DNA from 3 places in the Synechococcus sp. KORDI-49 genome. Region 2 is predicted to be linked to each of the others. Evidence: predicted binding sites of a transcription regulator. Region 2 holds the regulator's gene; each other region holds the start of a gene.
The links. The regulator NtcA, encoded in region 2, controls nitrogen genes in cyanobacteria. The targets are predictions, from matches to a motif close to GTANCNNNNGNTAC.
Positions count from the first base shown of each region.

Region 1: KR49_RS00585 (DUF4278 domain-containing protein) is a predicted target of NtcA. The motif match lies at 4,062-4,075, and genes of this name have one in related genera.
Region 3: KR49_RS13240 (DUF4278 domain-containing protein) is a predicted target of NtcA. The motif match lies at 3,243-3,256, and genes of this name have one in related genera.

Region 1 is NZ_CP006270.1:114,840-121,721, forward strand. Features, by position in the region: gene KR49_RS13640 (hypothetical protein) at 1-105, shown strand, start outside; gene KR49_RS14545 (DUF924 family protein) at 90-281, opposite strand; gene KR49_RS00550 (DUF924 family protein) at 263-658, opposite strand; gene KR49_RS00555 (hypothetical protein) at 666-848, opposite strand; gene KR49_RS00560 (hypothetical protein) at 916-1,599, opposite strand; gene KR49_RS00565 (ATP-binding protein) at 1,708-2,244, opposite strand; gene KR49_RS13645 (hypothetical protein) at 2,262-2,426, opposite strand; gene KR49_RS00570 (nuclear transport factor 2 family protein) at 2,483-2,917, opposite strand; gene KR49_RS00575 (DUF481 domain-containing protein) at 2,921-3,865, opposite strand; gene KR49_RS00585 (DUF4278 domain-containing protein) at 4,159-4,377, shown strand; gene KR49_RS00590 (hypothetical protein) at 4,386-4,655, opposite strand; gene KR49_RS00595 (DUF1993 family protein) at 4,699-5,226, opposite strand; gene KR49_RS00600 (hypothetical protein) at 5,282-5,512, shown strand; gene KR49_RS00605 (sulfite exporter TauE/SafE family protein) at 5,489-6,259, opposite strand; gene KR49_RS00610 (hypothetical protein) at 6,276-6,773, opposite strand; gene KR49_RS14120 (hypothetical protein) at 6,853-6,882, shown strand, end outside.
Region 2 is NZ_CP006270.1:1,890,218-1,897,099, forward strand. Features, by position in the region: gene pth (aminoacyl-tRNA hydrolase) at 1-32, shown strand, start outside; gene KR49_RS09510 (DUF3146 family protein) at 29-286, shown strand; gene KR49_RS09515 (resolvase) at 264-704, opposite strand; gene KR49_RS09520 (DUF3084 domain-containing protein) at 701-1,900, opposite strand; gene ntcA (global nitrogen regulator NtcA) at 1,928-2,647, opposite strand; gene rph (ribonuclease PH) at 2,715-3,449, opposite strand; gene KR49_RS09535 (cob(I)yrinic acid a,c-diamide adenosyltransferase) at 3,558-4,157, shown strand; gene dcd (dCTP deaminase) at 4,157-4,750, shown strand; gene thyX (FAD-dependent thymidylate synthase) at 4,747-5,469, opposite strand; gene KR49_RS09550 (thioredoxin domain-containing protein) at 5,529-6,074, opposite strand; gene KR49_RS14425 (hypothetical protein) at 6,137-6,640, shown strand; partial or broken gene KR49_RS09560 (transglycosylase SLT domain-containing protein) at 6,779-6,882, opposite strand, start outside.
Region 3 is NZ_CP006270.1:949,212-956,093, forward strand. Features, by position in the region: gene KR49_RS05095 (hypothetical protein) at 1-159, opposite strand, end outside; gene KR49_RS05105 (DUF3303 domain-containing protein) at 1,282-1,581, opposite strand; gene KR49_RS05110 (thermonuclease family protein) at 1,692-2,057, shown strand; gene KR49_RS13780 (hypothetical protein) at 2,045-2,248, shown strand; gene KR49_RS05115 (hypothetical protein) at 2,672-2,854, opposite strand; gene KR49_RS13240 (DUF4278 domain-containing protein) at 3,061-3,162, opposite strand; gene KR49_RS05120 (hypothetical protein) at 3,335-4,420, opposite strand; gene KR49_RS05125 (hypothetical protein) at 4,417-5,478, opposite strand; gene KR49_RS05130 (succinate dehydrogenase cytochrome b subunit) at 5,552-6,184, shown strand; gene KR49_RS05135 (fumarate reductase/succinate dehydrogenase flavoprotein subunit) at 6,181-6,882, shown strand, end outside.

The sequences.
Region 1 (6,882 bases), 810 kb from region 2:
TGGAATCAGCTGGAGGTGGCCCAGACCAGCCGTGCCGGTCGCCGCATGGTGAAACGGATGCGCGGCAGGTCCGGCCGGCGTCGGTTGCATCAGCGGGCGCTCTGAGCTGATCTCTTCTGTTGAAGATGCTGCAGCTCAGCGGGCGTTGAGCTGCGCTTCAGGGCGCTGTTTCGGTGCGGGAAGCGCCCGAAGCGTCGGATGATCTCCCTGTGCCGCAAGGCTACGGCGTGGGTGCGTGGATCGGTCCATCGTTCGAACAGGCTCAGCGCCTGGGTCTGCACGGCGAGGTCCTCGCTGTGAAGCCTGGCATCAACCAGAACTGACGCCGGGCACGCTGCTCTTCCTGTTGAAGCCAGCCATGGCTTTCGGCCAGCAGGCTGAGTTGCAGAGCCTGGCTGTCTCCGGCATAGGCCGCCGCCTTGCCGCGCCAGATGTGCCTTGGGAACTGATCGAGCAGCAGCACGAGGGCCAGGGCTGTCTGTGGTTCCTGATGCCAGTCCTGGCAGTCTCCGTCGATCGCCTGCTGCACCGCGGCACCGAACCGGCTGCGGATGACGCTGTCCATCCCAGGATCTGCTTGAAACCACTGGATCGGACGGCACTCCTGAAACCAGAAGTTCAGGATCACGTCGGCCTGAGCCGGGGAGCCGGAGGCCAATCCGAGCTCAGGCGGAGGGCAGCCGGCACCCCAGCTGAATGCTGCCCTCGTCCATCAGTCGCCCGAGCCGCTGGGCCACCGCCTCCTCCGTGCGGTTGAAGTCATCCTGATGACACGTCACCCAGGCCACCTCCCCCTTGGTGATCACGCCGGAGGCCATGGCTTCCAGGAACAGTTCGCCGAGGCTCATCAACCTGTTGCAGGTGCATGCAGGTTCGACATGGCGGTGCCTGATTGCAGCGTCTGCTCACCTTTCTTCATGCCAGGGGCCAGTAGCCCCAGGCCAGTTTCCTGGAACAGACAATTCCGAAGAATTCCGTTCGGTAGGCATCAATGATTTCCCTGTAATCCTCGCGTCTGAAAATCATCAGACTTTCCAGGTTGTTGCGTGCTCCCCAGGAGCAGTTGTAGGTGCCAACGATCAGGCTCAGTTCCCCGTTCTGGTTGTGACGGAAGGGACGACCGCGACCGATGAAGAATTTGTGGTGCATCAGCCCCAGATCGCTTCCCGACTGCTTGCTGCCCTTCACGAGGATGATCCCGGGAAGCCGCTTGTCCTGCCGATGGTCATCGCTGTGAATGCGATCCAGCAGCTGGTCGAACTCCGGAAAGGTGGCCTGGCCGGTGAGGGTGAAATAAAGCTTGCCGATATTCAGTTCGCCGCCTCCACGGCTGCGTTCCGAGTGTCTGGACTGCCGGCTCGTCTGTTTCAGGCAGTCCTCGATCGCCTGGGTGTAGGAGACGCCGGGTGGTTCCGGCAGCTGGTCATGGCGGCAGGAAATGCGTGGATACCACTTCTCCACGACGTCGCGCCACTTGGCCTCCTGGCCATGGAGGGCCCGAGGCTCCTCTCGCATCCAGTCGGTGACAGGCACGGTCACCATGCAGTTGCGTTGCTTGTCGGCCAGGGCCCTGAGGATGTCGTCATCCCAGAGATGCATCTGGCAGCCGTAGATCAGCTGCTGTTGAGAGTTCTGATCTATCTCCCCTGCTGGTTGATCGGACGCTGGCTTTCGCGCTGATGCTGCACTGTTGGTCTCTGTTTCTCATCAGGCTTCAGTCGTCGCGTCATCTGTTCCCTGATTGAGCGCTGTTCCCTCGAGGGCCTGGCGGATCTGATCCTGCAGGCCCCCGCGGCTGGGATCCAGTGGATGCAGGGCTGCAAAGCCTTCCGACAGCGTCGGAGAGGCCTGCGGGTCTGAAAGTGTGGCGGCGAACCGACGGATCACCTCCTCCGGCACCAGGCGGGTGCGGCGTCGATTCCAGACCAGACAGATGCTGAGCGGCGTCTGCATCCACCAGCCCACCCAGTGCACCTCGGCAGGCAGGCCGGATGCGTGGATCAACCGCCGCCTCCAGCGGCGGCGGGCGTGGGTGGCATCGATCAAAACGGGTCGCCCGGCTTCGACGGACTCCTGGATCCTGCTGTGCAGCACGCGTTCAAGGACGGGCCAGGGACCCTGAATCGCCGCATCTCCCCACAGCTCCTCACGCAGCACATCCGTTGACAGAACCAGGGCCTGCAGCTGTGCTGCCAGCTCTTGAGCGGTGGTGGATTTGCCGCTGGCCGGAGGACCGATCAGCATGTGGCAGTGCAGGGGTTTCAGTCCGGAAGAAGGTCGGATGAAAGAACAGCTGCGAGGTAGGCAGCCATTTCGGATTCCGGTTTCAGATTGAAGCGTTCAGCAGCCTGTTCATTGAGCCACTGCTCGGCTTCAGCATCGCGATCGTCGATCCATGCGATGACTTTGTCGAGTTCGTGGTCCATCAGAACTGGCGGAATTAAATCATCATGCCTTGATTTTTACTTTGATGCGGTCACTGTCAAGACACGAATCGTTTGTAGATCCAGCGCACGAATGGCCCCAGAACAGGGACAGGGCCGAAGGTCGGACCCACGAAATCGAAGTAGTCCCTGTGATTGGTGATGCGTCCATCGCTCCCGAAAACGAGCCTTGTTGCACCCGGGTAGATGAATTCGATCCCTTTGATCTTCAGGCCCATGCGCCATTCCACGAAAGCCACTTCACCGTTGAGAGCCACGCTCTCTGTTTCCAGGAACACATCGTCACACCGCTTCATCAGGCCGTCCTGGGCGCGGATGTATGCATCGACACCTTTTTGTTCCTGAGTTGGGTCGATAAACAGAACGTCTTCGGCGTAGACCGCTTTCCATTGCTCCGGGGTGGGGCCGGGAGTTCCGTAAGGCTTGCTGAACAGTCGACGCAGGTCGTCACTGTTGAGGGGAGGCGTCAGCATGATTCAGAACTCGATTCCGACTTGACCGTTGACGGTGTTGTCGATCTCCGGCTTGGCGATGCTGTTGTAAGTGGAGAGGAATTGCAAGGAGGTGAACATGCCGCTGGTGATGGACGGGAAATATTTGATGGTGGCGCCGAAGCTGTTGGTGGGTTTCAACTCCGAGGCGGCAAGGGCCGAGAAGTTGTTGTCGAGACTGATGCGGAAGGATGGATTCGGTGTCCAGTCCAGCTCTGTGGTGAAGCTGGCTCCGGGGTAGGTCCGGCCACAGGCTGAGTCGGTGTCACAGTCGCTCCCTCCGTTGCCCCATTGAAAGGAGGGGCCGAAAGAAAGCGTCAGCTGGGTGGATGGGGTGTTGATCAGTGGAACTCCGAGCCCGACGGCCCCTTTCACCGTGTTGACGCTGGCCTCGTTCGTGGCGTTGTAGTGGTAGTCGGCGAATGTGACCAGCGAGATGCCTCGGCTGAGTCGTCGGTCGTAACGGACGGTCGCGGAGCCCTTGTCGGTCTGCACCTTGAAGGGCTCATTCCCGTCCCGGGTGGTGTTGTAGTTGTATCCCCCTTTCAGGCTGAGTTTGTCGCCGTCTTTTTTGTAAGTCGATGTTGCTGCGAATGTGGCCGTGACGTCGTCATTCCCATCCTTGTTGTTCCCGATCACTCCTGCGGAGATCGAGGATTTCCAGGCAGGGGGTGTCGGCTCGGGTCGGATGGCATCCCGGCTCACCTCCAGGCGGCCGAGCTGAGGATGCATCACCACCTTCCGCTCGTCCGTGCTCTCATCCGGCACCAATTCAGCGTTGATGGTGTCGCCGTTCTTCAGGGTGAGTCGAATGGTTTCAGCCTTGACGGCCCTTCCGTCGGGCAGCGTCAGAAACAGCGCCAGAAACAGTGGGGCTGCAAGGGCGTGATGGATGGCCATCAACTGAAGAATCCCTTGGACTGGAGCCATAGTCCGACGGCGATCAGTGGTCCAAAACCAGCGACCAAAAGGGTGATCTTCAGCCGAAGCGGAGAGACTTGATTCTTGTTCTGCCGCAACGGCATGGCGACCGATCGAATGAGTCGGTTGATTATCTCCCCGGCGGGCCATAAGCCTGTGCTCTGTTGAACATCACACGTCTTGACCATTGCTCTATAACGGGTCTGTAGCAACCGCTACACAACGTTCACTCCGCTACACAGCGGAGCGCAGTTCGACCGGCGCCATGGAACGGGGACGCCGGCCAATCTCGGACGCGACCCATGACCACGCTTCTTTATCGCGGCCAGGCTTACGAGCAGGCCGTATCAGTTCAATCCCAGCAGCTCCGTTACGACCGCGGCGTGTACGGCGCCCGTCAGGACGCGGCGCGCTCCTCCCGCACGCTCACCTATCGAGGGTGTGGGTACAGCGCCAGCAATGGCCCTGCTGATCAGAAGTCAGGCAACTTCCGCTACCGCGGGGTCTCCTACAGCCTCTGAACTCGGTCTCAGAGCTCGAACTCCTCTTCAAATTCCACAATCAGGCCCTTGTAAAGCGCGAGGAGGCCTTCGGTCTCCTCGCAGAACCCGTCTGTGGTGTATTTCGCCACGAGGTTCACAACGGCTGAACGGATCTGCCCGAAGGCTTCCAGATATTCACCCTGGATGTCGTCGTCCCGGATGTCATGGATCAGAGCCATGATCAATTCGATCTTGCGCTTGGCGGCGGCCATCTCGGCCTCCATCTCCTTGCTGAGCTTGCGGCGCTTCCTCGGCATCCCCACGTCCTGTCCGGGCTGAGACTACGGGAGGCACTGCGTTTCAGGGGGCATCCTCGCCAAGGAGGTAATCGAACTTTCCGATCGGCACGCCGTTGTGGCGAAGGATGGCGAAGGCGGTGGTCACATGGAAATAGGCATTGGGAAGCACGAAGGAGCGCAGGAAGTCCTCCCCCTCGAACACCCGCTCGCCTCCCCCCATGCTTCCTGGGATGGGCAGTCGGATCTCGCGGTCTTCGGCCCCATCAAGTTCCGCCGCTGTGATGCTCTCCATGAAGTCGATGCTTCGTGCGATCCGTTCCAGCAATTGGCTCAGCTCCGTCTCGTTGTCTTCCATCACGGGAGCCTCCCGTCCGGAGAGACGGGCCACGCCCCGCCGGGAGATGTCCGTGCTGATCTGCACCTGACGGGTGAGATCGAACATGTCGGGGTAAAGGCGGCTGGAGAGAAGCACGGCCATCGGGAACCCCGAGGCCTCCGCGTGACGTCCGGCCCGCCTGAGCAGGTGGCTCAGATTGTTCAGATTGCGCACCAGCGGAGGAACCAGAGCGGAGTGAAAGGAGCGAGACACGGATGTCTGGAGCTGGTGCTGCTTCTTTAGCCTTTCGCCAGTCGCTTCGGCCAGCGTGAACTCCACCTTTCGCGGTATCGCCTATGTCTCGGTCTGGGTGGTGATCTGGGGCACGGTTGCGTCACTGATGGACTGGATGCTGCTCACAGGCGAGGTCTACGAAACCGGTACGACCGGTCAGGCCATCACCTTCATCGCCTACGGGGCAGCCACCGCGGTGCTGGCGACCCGTTTTGCCGGACGTTTTCTGGCGACAGATTCCTCAGAGACTCCGGATCAGCAGTGAAACGCCCATCAGCAGGGCCAGCAGCTCGAAGGCGCGTTTCACCATGCGGCTGCCCCGCTTCAGGGACAGGTGCGCTCCGAGGTATCCACCGATCAACGACCCGGCGATCAGTGCCGGCAGCCAGTCCCAGCGGATCTCCCCGCTGATGCCCAGCACGAGGGCTCCGGTGCCGTTCCAGCCAAGGCCCACCAGGATCAGCGTGTGGGCCACCGCGCGGGTGTAACTCAGTCCGAACCAGCGCACGAGCCAGATGGTCACGAACAGTCCGGTGCCGGAGGTCAGTGATCCATTCAGGATTCCGATTCCGAAGAGCACCGCGGCCCCGACGGCGATCGTTGAACGGGTCCAAGCCGTCGGCCGGTCCTCACGGCCCAGCTCAGGTCGGCGGGCCGAATAGAACCCCAGTCCGAGGGTGAGGAGTGCGAGGGCAGCCGAGGCCAAGCGATCCGGCAGGGCCAGGACGGCACTGGCACCGATCCACACCCCGGGAAGTCCTGCCAGCAACACGAGGCCTGACAGCTGCGGATCGAGACTGCTGGCCCGCCAGTGACGTCCGGCGGCACCGATTCCCAGGGCCACGCTGGCCAGCTTGTGCGTCGCCAGGGCTGTGGCGAAAGGCAGGCCCAGCAGGATCAGAGCCGGCAGCTGCACCAGTCCGGCTCCGCCGCCGGCAAACGCCGACATCGCGTTGGCGATCACGGCGATCAGGCCGAGCCCCAGGAACATCAGCAGGGATTCCAGGCTCATCGGGATGCGGCGGCGGTCATCCGCTCGTGAGGAAGGCGATCGGTACCGAGAAGGTGACGATGGCGTGAGGTTCTCCGGGAAGAATCGCCACACAGGCCACTTCGCGATCGCTGAGCGCCTCCCGCGAGGTCATCACGAAATCCGTGGCGTCTTCGATGCTCCACATCGGTGCTTCGCCGCGGCGGCGTTCGTCCTTGTAGGCCTGCCAGACCTCTTCGAAGGCTTCGGATTCCGGCCCTGAGTTGGATTCGTTCAGGGCCTGATCCACACCGACGGCCTCCATGCGTTCGAAGAAGCGCCGCATCAGCGGATGGCCGATGGTGGCGGATGCCCGCACCACCGAGTTGATCGTTCCGATGGCGGTGACGGTCAGTTTCGGGGTGCTGCGCCGGGCATCGATCACACCCACCGGCACGTTGAGATCCCAGGTGGTGAGGGCACTGACACGGCAGGCCAGGTCGAAGAGACCGAGGCCGCACTCCTTGATGAGGCTCTGAATCCGCTGGGGGTGCATACCGCTTCCGTCCGTGTCGAAGGACGCCTCCGTTTCCCGACCACTGTTGCCAGGATTGTGCCCTGTTGACGTCGGAACGATGTCCCTGGTTCAGATCTATCTGGATGCC
Region 2 (6,882 bases):
ACCGGCCGCAGAGCCTTGCCAGCGGCGGATGACAGCACTCCCCGCCACCACGGCCCACCTCCGGGTGTTGCGCCAGTGCTTCAGCGAGCAGTGCGTTGAGGGGGAGGTGGCGGCCGGGGGCTTTCAGTGGCAGTTCCGCTGGGCGTTTGATTGCGGTGACCTGACCGTGGAGCCCTCCCTGGGGCGGGCTCTGATCCAGGACGCTCTGCGTCGATTCCTGGTGCGCTCGGATTATCGACTTGAACCCGGCGGTGATTACACCTTCACCGTTCGGGCCCGCTTCTGAGGCGCTGTTTCGCACCCGACCAACGGCATGGTGTTCCCAGGCTGTCCTCCACCATCACAAGGGCGGCGATCGCATCAAGCTCCTCAGGTGGGATCAGAAGGCCGCGGGGAATCAGCCGTTGCCACCCCCTGGGAGGCCACAGCTCCCAGTAGCGACGGCGGGCCCGCAGGGTGGTGCCGTATTCATTCACCTGCTGAACAGGAGCGAGGGACCGCAGCTTCGGCAGCCATGCCGCACTGCCGGTGCCGTCACCCAGCACGATCCCGTCCAGTCCTCCGGCGACCTGCCAGTCGCTCAACCGGTCCAGAACCTGCTCGCAGATCACGACAGCCCCGCTGAGCACCTGAAGGGATTCGGTGTCAACGAGCACGAGGCCGCATTTGCTTCTCCCGGGATCAACACCGGCCAGTCGGCTCATGGGCTGACCCGAAACGCCACCAGCACCGGATCGCCACTGTCGCTGTCGCTCTCGGCGATCACCTCAAGGGTCAGATCCCCCTCTCCTTCGGGGCGGTCCACCAGAGCCAGGCCGAGCTGAGCAAAGACCGTCCCGTCGAACTGGAGTCCTTCCACGAGGGAGCCACGACGCTGCACCTCGGCGAACGCAGAGGCGAGCAGAAGGTTCAGGCGGCGGCGGACCATCTCCGGTGATCGATCCTGGTCCGGGAGGGTTGCCGACGCCAGGACTTCGCCGCTGCGACTGATGCGCCGGTTCGGTCGGACGTCAGGAAAGGCATAGACGATGGTCTCTCCGCGCAGCACGTTGGTGGCAGAGCGGATCGAAACCACCCATGTGCCCGGCTTGCTGATGATCGTCCGCAGACGCTGCACATCGTTCCGGGGAACCAGGAGGATCTGTCGGTCGGGGGTCTCACCGGGTCGGACCTGCTGGTAGGCCGTGAGATTCGCGTCCTGCAGCAAACGGTCGATCACCGTCTTCGCCTGTCCTGCACTCTCCAGTCGGATGGTGGCTGTGGCCAGAGCCTCTCCGCTGCTGAGAACCACGGAACCGCGGCGCAGGGCGATCAGGTTGCGCTCCAGCTCCTTGAGTTCCGCCTCACCGGCTTGGATGCTGGCCCGAACCCGCTTGAGTTCCTCCTCGGTGCGGCGGATGTCTGCGTCCCGGGCCTTGATGTCCCTGTCCCGCTGCTGAATGTCGCGGCTGAGGCGCTGCTGCTCGGCCTCCAGCCGGACGCGCTGCTGCTGCAGAGGCTCCAACTCCTCACGAAGTGTCGCTGCCCGCTGCTTGGCCGTCGACAGCTCGGCATCGATGCGTTGCGTCTGGGCAATGGCCTGACGACGTTCTTCCTCGGCTGACTCCAGGGCACCTCTGTTCTGCTGCAGCTGGCGGCGGCTGTCCTGAAGTTTCTGTTGCAGTCCGTCGAGCTCAAACAGCCCAACCCGCAACTGACGGCTGACCAGCAGCATCAGACCGAGGGACAGCGCACTGATCAGGCTGCCGGTGAGCACCGTGATCAGCACCGCCGTCCGTCGGGGTCGCATGTTGAACAGGCTGAGGCGTGCCTTGCCGACACGGCTGCCCAACCTGTCGCCCAGAGCTGAAAGCACGCCGCCGAGCACCAGCAGCGCGATGATCAGCAGCCATCCGCTCACGGCGTCACCTCCCAGTGGGGCTGACTCTCAGCTGAACCGCTTGGCCAGAGCAATCGGATCCAGAACCGTGATCTTCTTGCGGTCAATCTGAACGAGACCGGATTGACGCAAGTCTCCCAGCAGTCGGGTGATCGTGACCCGCGTGGAGCCGATCGCCTCGGCGATGGCCTGATGGGAGAGGCGGAGGTCGATGGTGATGCCCAGTTGGTCCGGCACGCCGAAGTCCCGACAGAGCACCAGCAGAAAACTCACCAGGCGGGAGGACATGTCCCGGTGCGTGAGGGTCTCGATCATTGTTTCGGTCTGCAGAATCCTGCTGGAGAGACCCTGAAGCAGCCTGAGCCCGACTGCGGTGTCGGCCTCAATCGCGGCACGGACTGAGCCGGCCGGTGCCGTCACCATCTCCACCCGGGTGAAGGCGACAGCGTGATAAAAGCGATCGGAACGGTGGCCTGTGAGCAGCGACAGCACCCCGAACAGGCTGTTCTCACGAAGCAGAGCGACGGTGATCTCTTCGCCCGACTCATAGACCCTGGAAAGCCGCACGGCACCGCGCCGGATCAGGTAAACCCTCTCGGCGGGATCACCTGGAAAGAAGATGGTCTTGTTTCGTTCGACAAGTTCCGTGCTGGCGCCGTCCAGATCTCTGATGACATCAAGCAGCGAGCGGGATGAGCTGACCGGCTGGTCCTGGGGCGCATGGGCCGAAACGGCGACGTAACGGCTGAACCCACTGCTGGTTCCCAACAATCCGTTTCGACTGGTTAAAAGTTAAGGATCGACCCTGTTCAGCTGTGTAGCCGTTATTACGCAATCAGCTGCGGCTGCTCAGGGCATGGCTCTGGGCGGCCAGAAGGGCGTCAAGCCCGGGCTGCGCCAGATCCAGCAGGACGTTCAGCTGCCCGCGGCTGAACGGAGCTCCTTCGGCCGTGCCCTGGATCTCCAGGAGACTCCCGTCGCCTGAGGCGACCACATTCAGATCAACGTCAGCTCGGCTGTCTTCGCTGTAATCCAGATCCAGCAGCGGCTTGCCCTCCAGGAGTCCGACGGACACCGCTGCCACCTGGCTCCGGATCGGCTGGCGCTCCAGGATCCCCTGGGCGATCAGACGGTCACAGGCCAGCTGCAGAGCCATCCAGGCCCCGGTGACCGACGCGGTTCGGGTGCCGGCATCCGCCTGGATCACATCACAATCGATTAGCAGGCTGCGTTCTCCGAGAGCTTCCAGGTCCACCGCGGCGCGCAGGCTGCGGCCGATCAATCGCTGAATCTCCTGGGTGCGGCCGGAGAGCTTGAGCAATTCCCGCGACTGCCTCTGAGGTGTGGAGCCGGGCAGGAGCCGGTATTCAGCGCTGATCCAGCCCAGTCCGTTCCCCTTCCGCCAGCGCGGCACCGTCTCTTCGAGGCAGACGCTGCACAGAACTGCCGTGCGTCCGGTGCGCACGATCAATGAACTGAGAGCGAACCCCATCGGATCCCAGCTCACTTCAAACGGCCGAAGGGCATCTGGACGACGCCCGTCGGCTCGGGTCTCGGAGGGATCCACCATGAACCTGATTTCACAGCACACCATCCGTAGTGTCAATGGCCTTGTGGAGTCGCATCGCGCCGCTACATTCGAGGTCTGCAGGGTGTATCCCTGGTGACACCCGACGCGATGACCGCAAGCCTGACCACCAGCCATCGATCCTCTGGAGCCCTGACCGGGGATCGCCATGCGCTGGAGAGGGCCGGTCTGCGTCCGCTTCCGCCGCTTCCCGCATCCGCGCCGCTGCATCTGGTGGCTCCGGAGGGCCAGCTGCAGGTGCATACGGCCTCCTATCGGGGCAGTTTTTCCAGTGTTCTCAGCCAGGCGATGCGGGCGGCAGGGCTCGGCAGCCGCGTCCTGATCGCCCAGTTCCTCAAGGGGGGGGTGAAGCAGGGGCCGGAGGGCTGTGTGCTGCTCTGCGGCGGGCTCACCTGGCTGCGTCCGGATATTCCGGCGTGTCTTGCGGAGCCCGATCAGCCTGGTGGTTCCGATGCCGTCGATGCCGTCTGGCAGGCCTGCCGGCGCCATCTCGCTGAAGGCGACCTTGATCAACTGGTGCTGGATGAAGTCGGTCTCGCGGCAGCGCTCGGCTACCTGAAGGAAGATGAGCTTCTGTCGAGCCTGCAGCAGCGTCCAGGCTCCATGGATGTGATCATCACTGGGCCGGCGATTCCTTCCAGCGTCATGGCCATGGCGGATCAGGTCACCGAACTGCGCAGAGGTTTCTGATGCTCAAGAACGATCGCTGGATCACCGAGCAGGCTCAGAAGGGGATGCTCGAGCCCTTCCAGGCAGGTCTGGTGCGCCATCTTGATCCGGAGCAACGTCTGCGACCGGTTCTGAGCTTCGGATGTTCCTCCTACGGCTACGACCTTCGCCTCTCCCCGCAGGAGTTCATGATCTTCCGGCATGTGCCCGGAACGGTGATGAACCCCAAGCGGTTCAATCCCGCCAATCTGGAGCCCACGCCTCTGCATGAGGACGAGGACGGTGGCTACTTCATCCTTCCAGCGCATTCCTACGGCCTCGGTGTCGCCCTGGAGAAGCTTCGGGTGCCCGCCAACATCACGGTGATCTGTCTCGGCAAGAGCACCTATGCGCGGCTGGGCATCATCGTCAACACAACCCCCGCTGAAGCGAGCTGGGAAGGGCATCTGACGCTTGAGTTCAGCAACAGCTCCGGTGCTGACTGCCGTATCTATGCCAATGAAGGCATCTGTCAGCTGCTGTTCTTTGAGGGGGACCCCTGCGACACGACCTACAGCGATCGGCAGGGTAAATATCAGCATCAGCCGGAGCGTGTCACCCTGGCCCGCATCTAGGGAGCCAGGCGCGCTCTGTGCAGCCGGCTCTTCTCGTACCACTCGGCGAACTGCGGAGCCCAGTCCACCAGATGCGGCCACATCAAGTCGCAGAGTCTGCGGATCTCCAGCTGAGCATCAAGCTTCGCCCGCAGATCCATGAAGTGAAGGAAAGCCCTCAGGCTGAAGCTCACGATGAAATGCTGGCGGTAGTCGAAGGGAAGGATGCCGCGGGCATGTTCCTCCGCAAATCCGGCACGCAGCAGATCCCTGTAACGCTCGGCTGATTGCTGGCAGTGGTTGAGATCAAGTTCACGCTCCGCCTGGCTGTAGAGGTATTTCTTCCCCTGTCGGTCGCTGTACTCCCCGACCGGTCGCAGGTAGAAGACCTCCTCCAGGGGCAGTTCGCCGTCCGCAGCCCGGCAGATGCGCTCGCCGGTGTATCGCATCGACTGCACATCGAAACTGACGCCCACCCGATGCGTCCGGGCCTGTTGCATCACCGAATGCGGAAACCAGCCCACGTTCAGAACGATCTGAGCATGTTCGAGCGGACCGAAATGGCCCCGTTCCCCGGCAAGCAGCCGTTTGATGCAGATCTCGCCAGCCCGTTGTTCGTCAGGCCAGCTGTCCCGATTAGCGGCCACAAAACCCTCGCTGTAGTCCTGATGCATCGCGGCATAGATGCATTGCTGCGGATTCGGCGTGGCGGCGATCAGATCGACTCGGAAACGCTCCATGGCGTGCTGTTCAGCAGCTCGGTCCTGTGATCATGACGGTGATGGCCCGGCCATGCCCGTCAACCGTGGCTGCGGGGTCCGGTTCTGTCGGTGCTGGCCAGATCCTCAAGGGTGCTCGTGCTTCCGATTCCCTGAAGTGCTGGAACGGGGGTGTCGTTGATCAGGGCGTCACCAAGCGCCTGGAGTTCCTGGGGTGTCCGCACGCCGATGGAACGACCACGAGGCTGACCGTCCGCTGCGAAGAGGTTCAGCTGTGGGATGCCGTTGACCTCGTACCGGTCCACCAGATCGAGCCAACGGGGATTGTCGACATTCACCAGCACCACGTCGAGGCGATCCCGCGTGGATTGCTCCAGGCTCAGCATCGCCGGAGCCATCTCCCGGCAGGCCTGGCACCAGTCGGCATAGAACTCGATCAGCGTCGGCTGGCCATTGCTGAGCGCGACATCAGGATCCAGAGAACGCCGTGCCAACTGCTCCATCGGGGATTCGCTCTGGAGACCACCGCGCAGAACAAGGAGGGCCAGCGCGAGCGCGAAGGCCACCGCCAGCAGCAGGCCTTTCTGGAACGCTCCCAGGCTGGCTGGTGGTGGGCTGGCAGACATGACGGACTCCGTTCAGGTGCACTCTGACAGGGCTCTCCGAAGGCTGTGGCTAGCGTTTGGCCATGCCGATCCTGAGCCTGTTCACGCTGCCCTTCCGGGCTCCACTGCTGGGGGGGCTCTTCCTTGTGGCGCTGGTGATGGGCAACCACTGGACCGTCAATCAGAGCATCTACGCCCAGAACCAGTCGATCAGCGTGAGTGTGTTCTGGCTGATCCAGCTGATTCAGGTCATCGCCGTGGTGGTCGTCTTCACGATCCCTGATCTGCTGATGCGTCAGGTGTCGATGCTGATGGCGTCCAGCCGCGTGATCAGCCTCGTGGTCACGCTGCTGATGGTGATCGTGCTGGGGCTGTACGTGATGCGGCTGCACCGTCTGACCGACGTGATGATCCTGGCTTCAGCCGTTCTGCTCGCGCGGCTGGATCTGATCAGGATCGGCATCGTTCCGCCGCCCCTGCTCACCATCATCGGCTTCACGGCTGTTCTGCTCTCGGGGATCGGGCTCGGTTGTGCCCTGCCCAATCCGGCCGGCACGCTCCTCACAGAAGCGGCGGTCCCGCTCTAAGTACCCGAGCAGATTGTCCAGAACCTTTTTGGTGTAGTACCGGGTCTCAGGGTATGGAATCCGTTCCACCCAGAGCTCCGGGTCTTCAGCCAGGGTCTGTGGTTGCCAGTCACTGACGGCGCCGGGACCTGCGTTGTAGCTGGCGACCACCAGCATCGGATCGCCTTGCCATCGCTCCATCAGCTGACGCAGGTACTGCGCGCCGAGGCGGATGTTCAGGCTGGGATCGGCGAGGTCGGCAT
Region 3 (6,882 bases), 940 kb from region 2:
CAGTCGATATGTTTTCATCGCTTCATCATTTAGTTGCTTGGCGGAACGCGCGATGCATTGATTGATTTTGTTCCAGTCTTTTTTGATCAGTGATGTCTTGTTTTTTTGAATCTTTGAAGATGACTTGTCTGTAGTGAAGCTCTTGTTGACGTCGGCCATGTAAAAACAAGCGGCTATAGCCAATAGAATGAGTGGTGGTGCATATCCAGCTTTCAACGTCCGCTGTCTCTCGGCCATTTAATCTACATGTGTTAGGAAGGTCGATCAATGCCTAAGTCGCCCTTCTTTGGGAATTTTTCACAGCTTGTTTTGGGCCTCGCGACCGCTGTAGTCCATGGATTGCCTTTGTCACTCCAAGCTGTCTCGTTCTGATCGCTTTGTACTTGGTGAGATTCACTGAGATGGCTAAAAGAAATTGTTCTGCTTGGCTTGCGCTACTTGAGATTCTCGCAATCCATTGGAATTCAGTTGCAAAAATGGAAGGAATTGCTCTACAACTTCGGCGCTTGAGCCGAGCGGGGAATACTTCAGACAGCTACGTCTGACCCATGACCCAAGGAACCCGCATCTCCCTGCTTCTGCTGGGACAGCTCATCACAGCACTACGCGCTAATGGCTAATGACCCTGACACCTTCAAGCGGTAGCTGTCTGGCGGTACCTAAGACCTAGGAACGCCTGCTGTGGCTGAGCTGATGACGGACTGGATGACCCCGCTGCTGACCCAAGAAGACGCGGACAGGCTTGTGGGTTGGCACCTGGGGGTGAGCCTCTAACCAGATGAGAGCAAGGGTTGACGCCGATGGATTCGCTCATATGGCTTTGTCCTGTGAGGTCACATTTCGCTCAGTGGTCTGTGTAAAACATTCGTATGTCCCGTATGCGTCGCTGCCTCAGACCATTCCGTAGAGCTTTGCGGCTTGAGCGTTGGCCTGTGCTGACAGAAAGGGAGCAGTTTCGTAGAAGGCAAGAAAGTCTCTTGAAACGCCTTGATCCGAAGGGTTGGAACAGCGACCGCAATGACCGCTAATTGATATGCCGAGCAAGGATCTTGCCATGCATGACCCCCCGTAGAAGCCCGGCGACGAGAGATGGCTGGCGAATTGAAGATCAGCAGAAGGTCGTTCAGTTCAAGCCCGACTCAGCGACCGCAAATGCGCAGTGGGTGGTGGTACGGACCTACAGATGGGTGCCGCCTAGACCACAAAAAACAGGAACCATACTTACCCTCCATTTTTTTGGGGGGGTGTGTATCTGAACAAATCCTTATCCTTAACCTTGAATCAACCAAAAAGGTCTGTCTCTGATTGCACCCATTCTTCATCAGAAAGTCCGGGTGTTATTTGCACCGAAATCTTGAAAGCTCGGGTCCAAGGCCCGGTGTGTTTATAGACGTGGGCAAGGCTTTCAGCCTCTGCGATAAAAGCGCCGGTGCCGTTTTGCGGCATGATCAAGCGAGCCAGAATTTTGAAACCTTCGAACTCGTCCATGGCTTTCCCACCTGTGAGGTAGTCCTTAAAGCCTTGGTTCAGTTCCGGCGATGAACCTGCATCGGGGCAAGTCCACTGGATTAGGTAGCGCATGGAAAATATCAATGAAATGTTTAGAATCTACGCGAGTTCATCAGTTGTTACGGATACATCTGAAACAGGGAGCTGTTCTGATGCGCTTTCGATCCACTGCGATCGGACTTATGTCCGTGATGCTGCTGGGGGCTTCAGCTCCCGTCGCGGCCCTACCCACTGTCACCATCAAGAGCTGCTACGACGGCGATACCTGCACCACGACCACAGGCGAAAAGGTCCGGCTGGCTTGCATCGACACCCCTGAGCTGAAGGGGGAGAACGCCAAGCCGGCTCCAGCCATGGCGGCGAAGTATCACCTCAACGGAATGCTCATGAGCCAGAAGGTGGGCATTCGCCGCATTACGACTGACCGATATGGCAGGACCGTGGCCGAGCTGTTCATCAACGGGGCGAACGTCCAGCAGACCATGGTCGCCAGCGGCCACGCCGAGATCTTCTGGCGATATGCCAGCCAGTGCCCGTGGACGCGCTGATCCCACCAAGTGGGGGAATGCAGGCTTTGCATCAATCCCCCGATCGGGTGATTTGCCCTGATTTGTTGCGAATAAGAACGCTGATAGAAGACCTGCCTGAGGCGAAAGCCTCACAATCAACCAGCCACTTAACAGCCTTAAGTATGTCCAATCCAAACAATCAATCGAAAGCCATTGCATCCGAACTTTGATGATGGTGCTTTTCAGGGGCTCTACCAAAAGCAGACGATGAGGAGCACGCCTCAGATCCAGTGCACCGATCCACTCAACACGTCCATGCCAAGACGTCCAGAACGTCACTGGCCTCGTTGGGAGGGTTCTCCCATGAGGGCTCTCAGTCGACGGTGTGTCCAGCACCGTCAACCTCAGCGAGCCCAGCCTGGAAGTCCACCTTCACGCAGTTCTTCCGGAATGATTATGGACCAACACGCTCCAGGCAAAGGAATCTCAACAGATTCCCTTCGGAACCCTGCTGTGATTTGAGGACACAGCCAGTGCCTTCAATGCTTCCTTGCAGCTGTCGGCACACACGCCATCGATCGTTGCTGCCTTTTGACCTTTCGCCGCTGAAGGAAGGTGCCAGCCATCAACCCTTTTCTGCTTGAGCTTCTTGCCTATCCTCTGTCTCGATATTTTCGATAATGGACACTGTCCTTCATCTCTTTACGCCATTGATAAAGATTGCTGCGGAACAACCGCCGCTGCCTTTTTCTGATGACGTACTGCCTTCTTACCGCGGCGTAAATAACATAAAAACTCATCAGCAACAGGAAGGCGATAACGATAGAGGTCGCCATCCCGCTCGCAAGAAACAAGGTGATTATTCGGCATCCTTAGCAGCCCTGATTCATCCTTATGTTTCAACAGAGACCATGCGGCCATATGCATTTCTAATAGGTATTTGCACTTATGCGCCCGCGCCCCAATCGCGCAGACCTTTCCTGCTTCTGCCATAAAAAAACCCCCTACCAAAGGCAGGGGGTGCGCTGTGATTAGCCCTTGATCACTTGGCGTAGGAAACGCCGCGATACTTCAGAGCAGGCTTGTTAGGAGCGACAGCAACAGTCTGCTGGTCGTACTTCTGGCCGCGATAGGTCAGGGTCATCTGTGGTTCCTCAGAAATCCAGGTCCCCGTTCCTTGGCCTGGTTGATCTGCGCCTCACAGAAGTGAGGTGAACGTTGTTGGTAGCTGTTGCTACAAGTCCTTTATAAGGGAAACGTCAACCGCTGTGTCGTTCAGGCGGATACACACCCTCTTGCTGCTCCAGCAACATCCGTCAGGGGCAGAGCACCTGCAGGCGTTGCTCCGTGCAGAACTGAGCCCCAGTGCGAATCCGCCCCTGCAGCAGATCAGTCCAGGGAACGATCCAGTGGCGAGGATCCACATCAGCCAGAACATCAGCTGCCACTGGATTGGGGAGGGCAATCACGCGACGGTCCGCCAGGGCGAGATGGCGACGCAGCCAAGGGGTGAGGATCAGCTCCTCCAGCAACTGCTGATAGGAACCATCCGCGATCGCCCGCTCAAAACCGAGCTGAATCGCATCGGCCAGCGAGTGATTGTCAGGGCTGACATAGAAGAAACCGGCGAAGGGATAGGTGATCAGCAGATTCGGATCGAGGTCGGTGCCCGCAGCGGTGGAAGCCACGATCGTCGCTTCACGCTCGAGTTCATCAATGCCGCGCGGAAACAGCTGCACGCGGCGGTTGTCCACAAGACGGAACAGATCCTCGGATCGGGCGGTGAAGGTGCGCAGCCCGGATGCATCGAAGATCTCCACATCACTCCAGCCCAGACCCTGCAGCAGCACAACGCTGCGCAGGTCTTCAACGGAACCCACTGAAGCCAGCCGTTCGTGCTGGCTTCGGTGGCTCCATCCGACTCTCAGGCCAAGAATTCCGCCGGTCACGGGGATGGGAATCTCCCGCAGGCGCCGGTTCAGCTCCAGCCCGGCCCCGTACACACCAACGCTGATGGCGAAGGGATTGCGTGAGGACCCAGGCCCCTGCTGGAGGGCTGCGACAGCTTCATCCTGGCTTTGGATCTGCTCGCTGAGCCCGAGAGCGAAGGGGCGACCACTGCGCTCCAGCACCAGTTGCAGAAGCCGATACCTGAAACCGGTCTGGTCCTGACCCGGCGAGCGATCCAGCACCACCGCCAGCGTCTCAGGCGGCAGCGCCGCCACCTCCTCGGAGGTGAGGATGTAACGCTCATCAATCCTGAGGCGCCGCTCACTCAAACGCGGCTCAATCTGCAGCGTGCCCACCAGCACGATCACGATGGTGATCGCCGAGGTCAACAGTGTCCAGAAGCCATTAGCCACCTCGGGGGGGCGGGGCTGAGGAGATGCTGCGGAGGTCATGGAATGATCCACCAGATTCCCAGCAGGGTCATCCCCACATAACTGGGCAGCAGGAACACCTTCAACACCCGCGCAAACCGGGCATTCACCAGGCTGAGCTGGTTGTCGATCAATTCATCCGCCGCCACCACGTACAGGATTCCCAGAAAGATGATCAGCTGCAGCGTGCCGATGAATCCGGTCATCGCCGTCACCGGCAACTGGCCGGCGATGAACACATAGTTGCCTCCGGCGGAGACCACGGCCGCCAGGATCAGATCGTCCCGGCTGCGGGTGATCAGCAGGCTCATGCAGCAGAGGCCGACGGCCAGCATGTAGCCCAGAAAATCCGGCGCCACGAACAGCAGGCTGCGGCGCTGGATCGGCAGATCAAAGGACACCGTGGGCTGACGCCGAACGGCCCCCACCTCGGCCATGGGCCTGCCCAGATCACTCATCAGGCTGATGCTGGAGGCATAGCCGTTGGGGGGCTTGAGAATCCAGCCCGGCAAAATCAGCCCAGGGCTGACCGTGCTGGGATCGGTGGGCACCACGTCCAGGTTGACCGGCTGCAACGGATCCTCCAGACCGATCTGCACATGCAGCAGCTGGTCATCGAAGGGGTAACGCTGCAGCCGCCAACGCTTCACCACCGGCGAGCGCACGGTGTAGAGACTCCAGCTGCTGCCGTTGATCTGATCGCGGCGGATGCGCTCGAACCGCTGGGTGTCGCCGTTGTAGACGCCGTTGAGGATGCGCAGCTGATCGCTGGGGTTCTGATCCGGATCCCCCTGCCAGATGGTCCAGAGCAGCAGCTCGATGGAGAACTGGTCATTGAGCAGATCAATGTCGTTGACATTGGTGATGTAGGCACCCAGCTGCAGCGGAGGCAGCGTTGGCTGACGCAGCGGTGGCGAAGCCGCTGGTGCCTCTGGTCTTCCCCAGTCCACGGCCGGTGGTGCGGGTTCCGGCGTCGCGGCGGCACGCCAGAAGCCGATCTGCAGCGTCAACGCGAACGCCAGGGCGGCGAGGGCCATCCAGAGGCGACGCCGACGCGGCACAACGGGCACGTCCTTCACGGGATCAACGCAGCCTCACCATGACAACTCCGTTCCACCATGATGTGTTGCGGCGTTGACCGACAGGTCCTGAATGATCGCGCTGCCCTCAGCTGTCGTCCGCACCGGAGCTGCCCTGAGTGGCTTGCTGCTGGTGCTGTTCACGCTGGTGCATCTGGGCGGACTGATCCCTGCGGTGCTGGCGCCTGAGCGGTTCGAGGCCTACGCCAGCGCCCTGCACACCAGTCCCTGGCTGAGGCCATTTGAGATCGGGCTGGCCGGGATCGCCGGCCTGCATGTGAGTCTCACGATCAGCAAAGCCATCTCCAACCGCCGGGCCGGCAACAGTGCCCAGCTCAGCAGCCGCCGCGATGCCCCCCTGGCCGCACTGGCCAGTCGCAGCAAAGGGATCGCCGGCCTGCTCACGCTGGCGTTTCTGGTGGTGCATCTCAATCAGCTGCGCTGGCCGCGACCGGCAGCCGGGCAGGAGGGGGCGGTGCTGAGTTCCGTGCTGCAGCAACCGCTGAATGCCGTGGTTTACGCCGCTGCGGCGCTGGTGCTGGCGCTGCATCTCCTGCATGGTGCCGAGGCCGCCCACCGCAGCCTCGGCTGGTTGAGCCCAACCAACAGCTCCGCCCTTCGCACGGGTGGACGACTGCTGGCGGCCCTGATCGGTGGGGGCTTCCTGCTGATCAGCCTCAGCCTGGCTCTGGGAGGTGCCGCATGAGCGGACTGCCCGATCCACGCATTCCGACAGGACCGATCGCCGACGCCTGGCGACGCACCCGGGAATCCCTGCCGCTGATCAGCCCCCTGCGCAAAGGCCAGATCGACCTGCTGGTGGTGGGCACCGGCCTGGCCGGCGCCTCAGCCGCCGCCACCCTGGCCCAGCAGGGCTACCGGGTGACGGTGCTCAGCTATCACGACAGTCCGCGGCGGGCCCACTCGGTAGCGGCCCAGGGCGGCATCAATGCAGCCCGGGCGATGGCGGTGGATGGCGACAGCGTCAGCCGCCTGTTCACCGACACCCTGAAAGGCGGCGACTTCCGGGCCCGGGAAAGCGGCTGCCAGCGGCTGGCGGAAATCAGCAGCGGCATCATTGATCAATGCGTCGCCCAGGGGGTGCCGTTCGCCCGCGAATACGGCGGCAGCCTGGCCACCCGCAGCTTCGGGGGGGCGCTGGTGAGCCGCACCTTCTATGCCCGCGGCCAGACCGGACAGCAGCTGCTGTATGGCGCGTATCAGGCTCTGATGCGTCAAGTGGAGCTGGGCCGGGTGAGGCTGCTCACACGGCGCGACATGCTGGAGCTGATCACCGTCGATGGCGTGGCCCGGGGGGTGGTGACGCGTCACACGGTGACGGGCGAACTGGAGGTGCACACAGCGCGGGCGGTGCTGCTGTGCAGCGGTGGGTACAGCAACGTC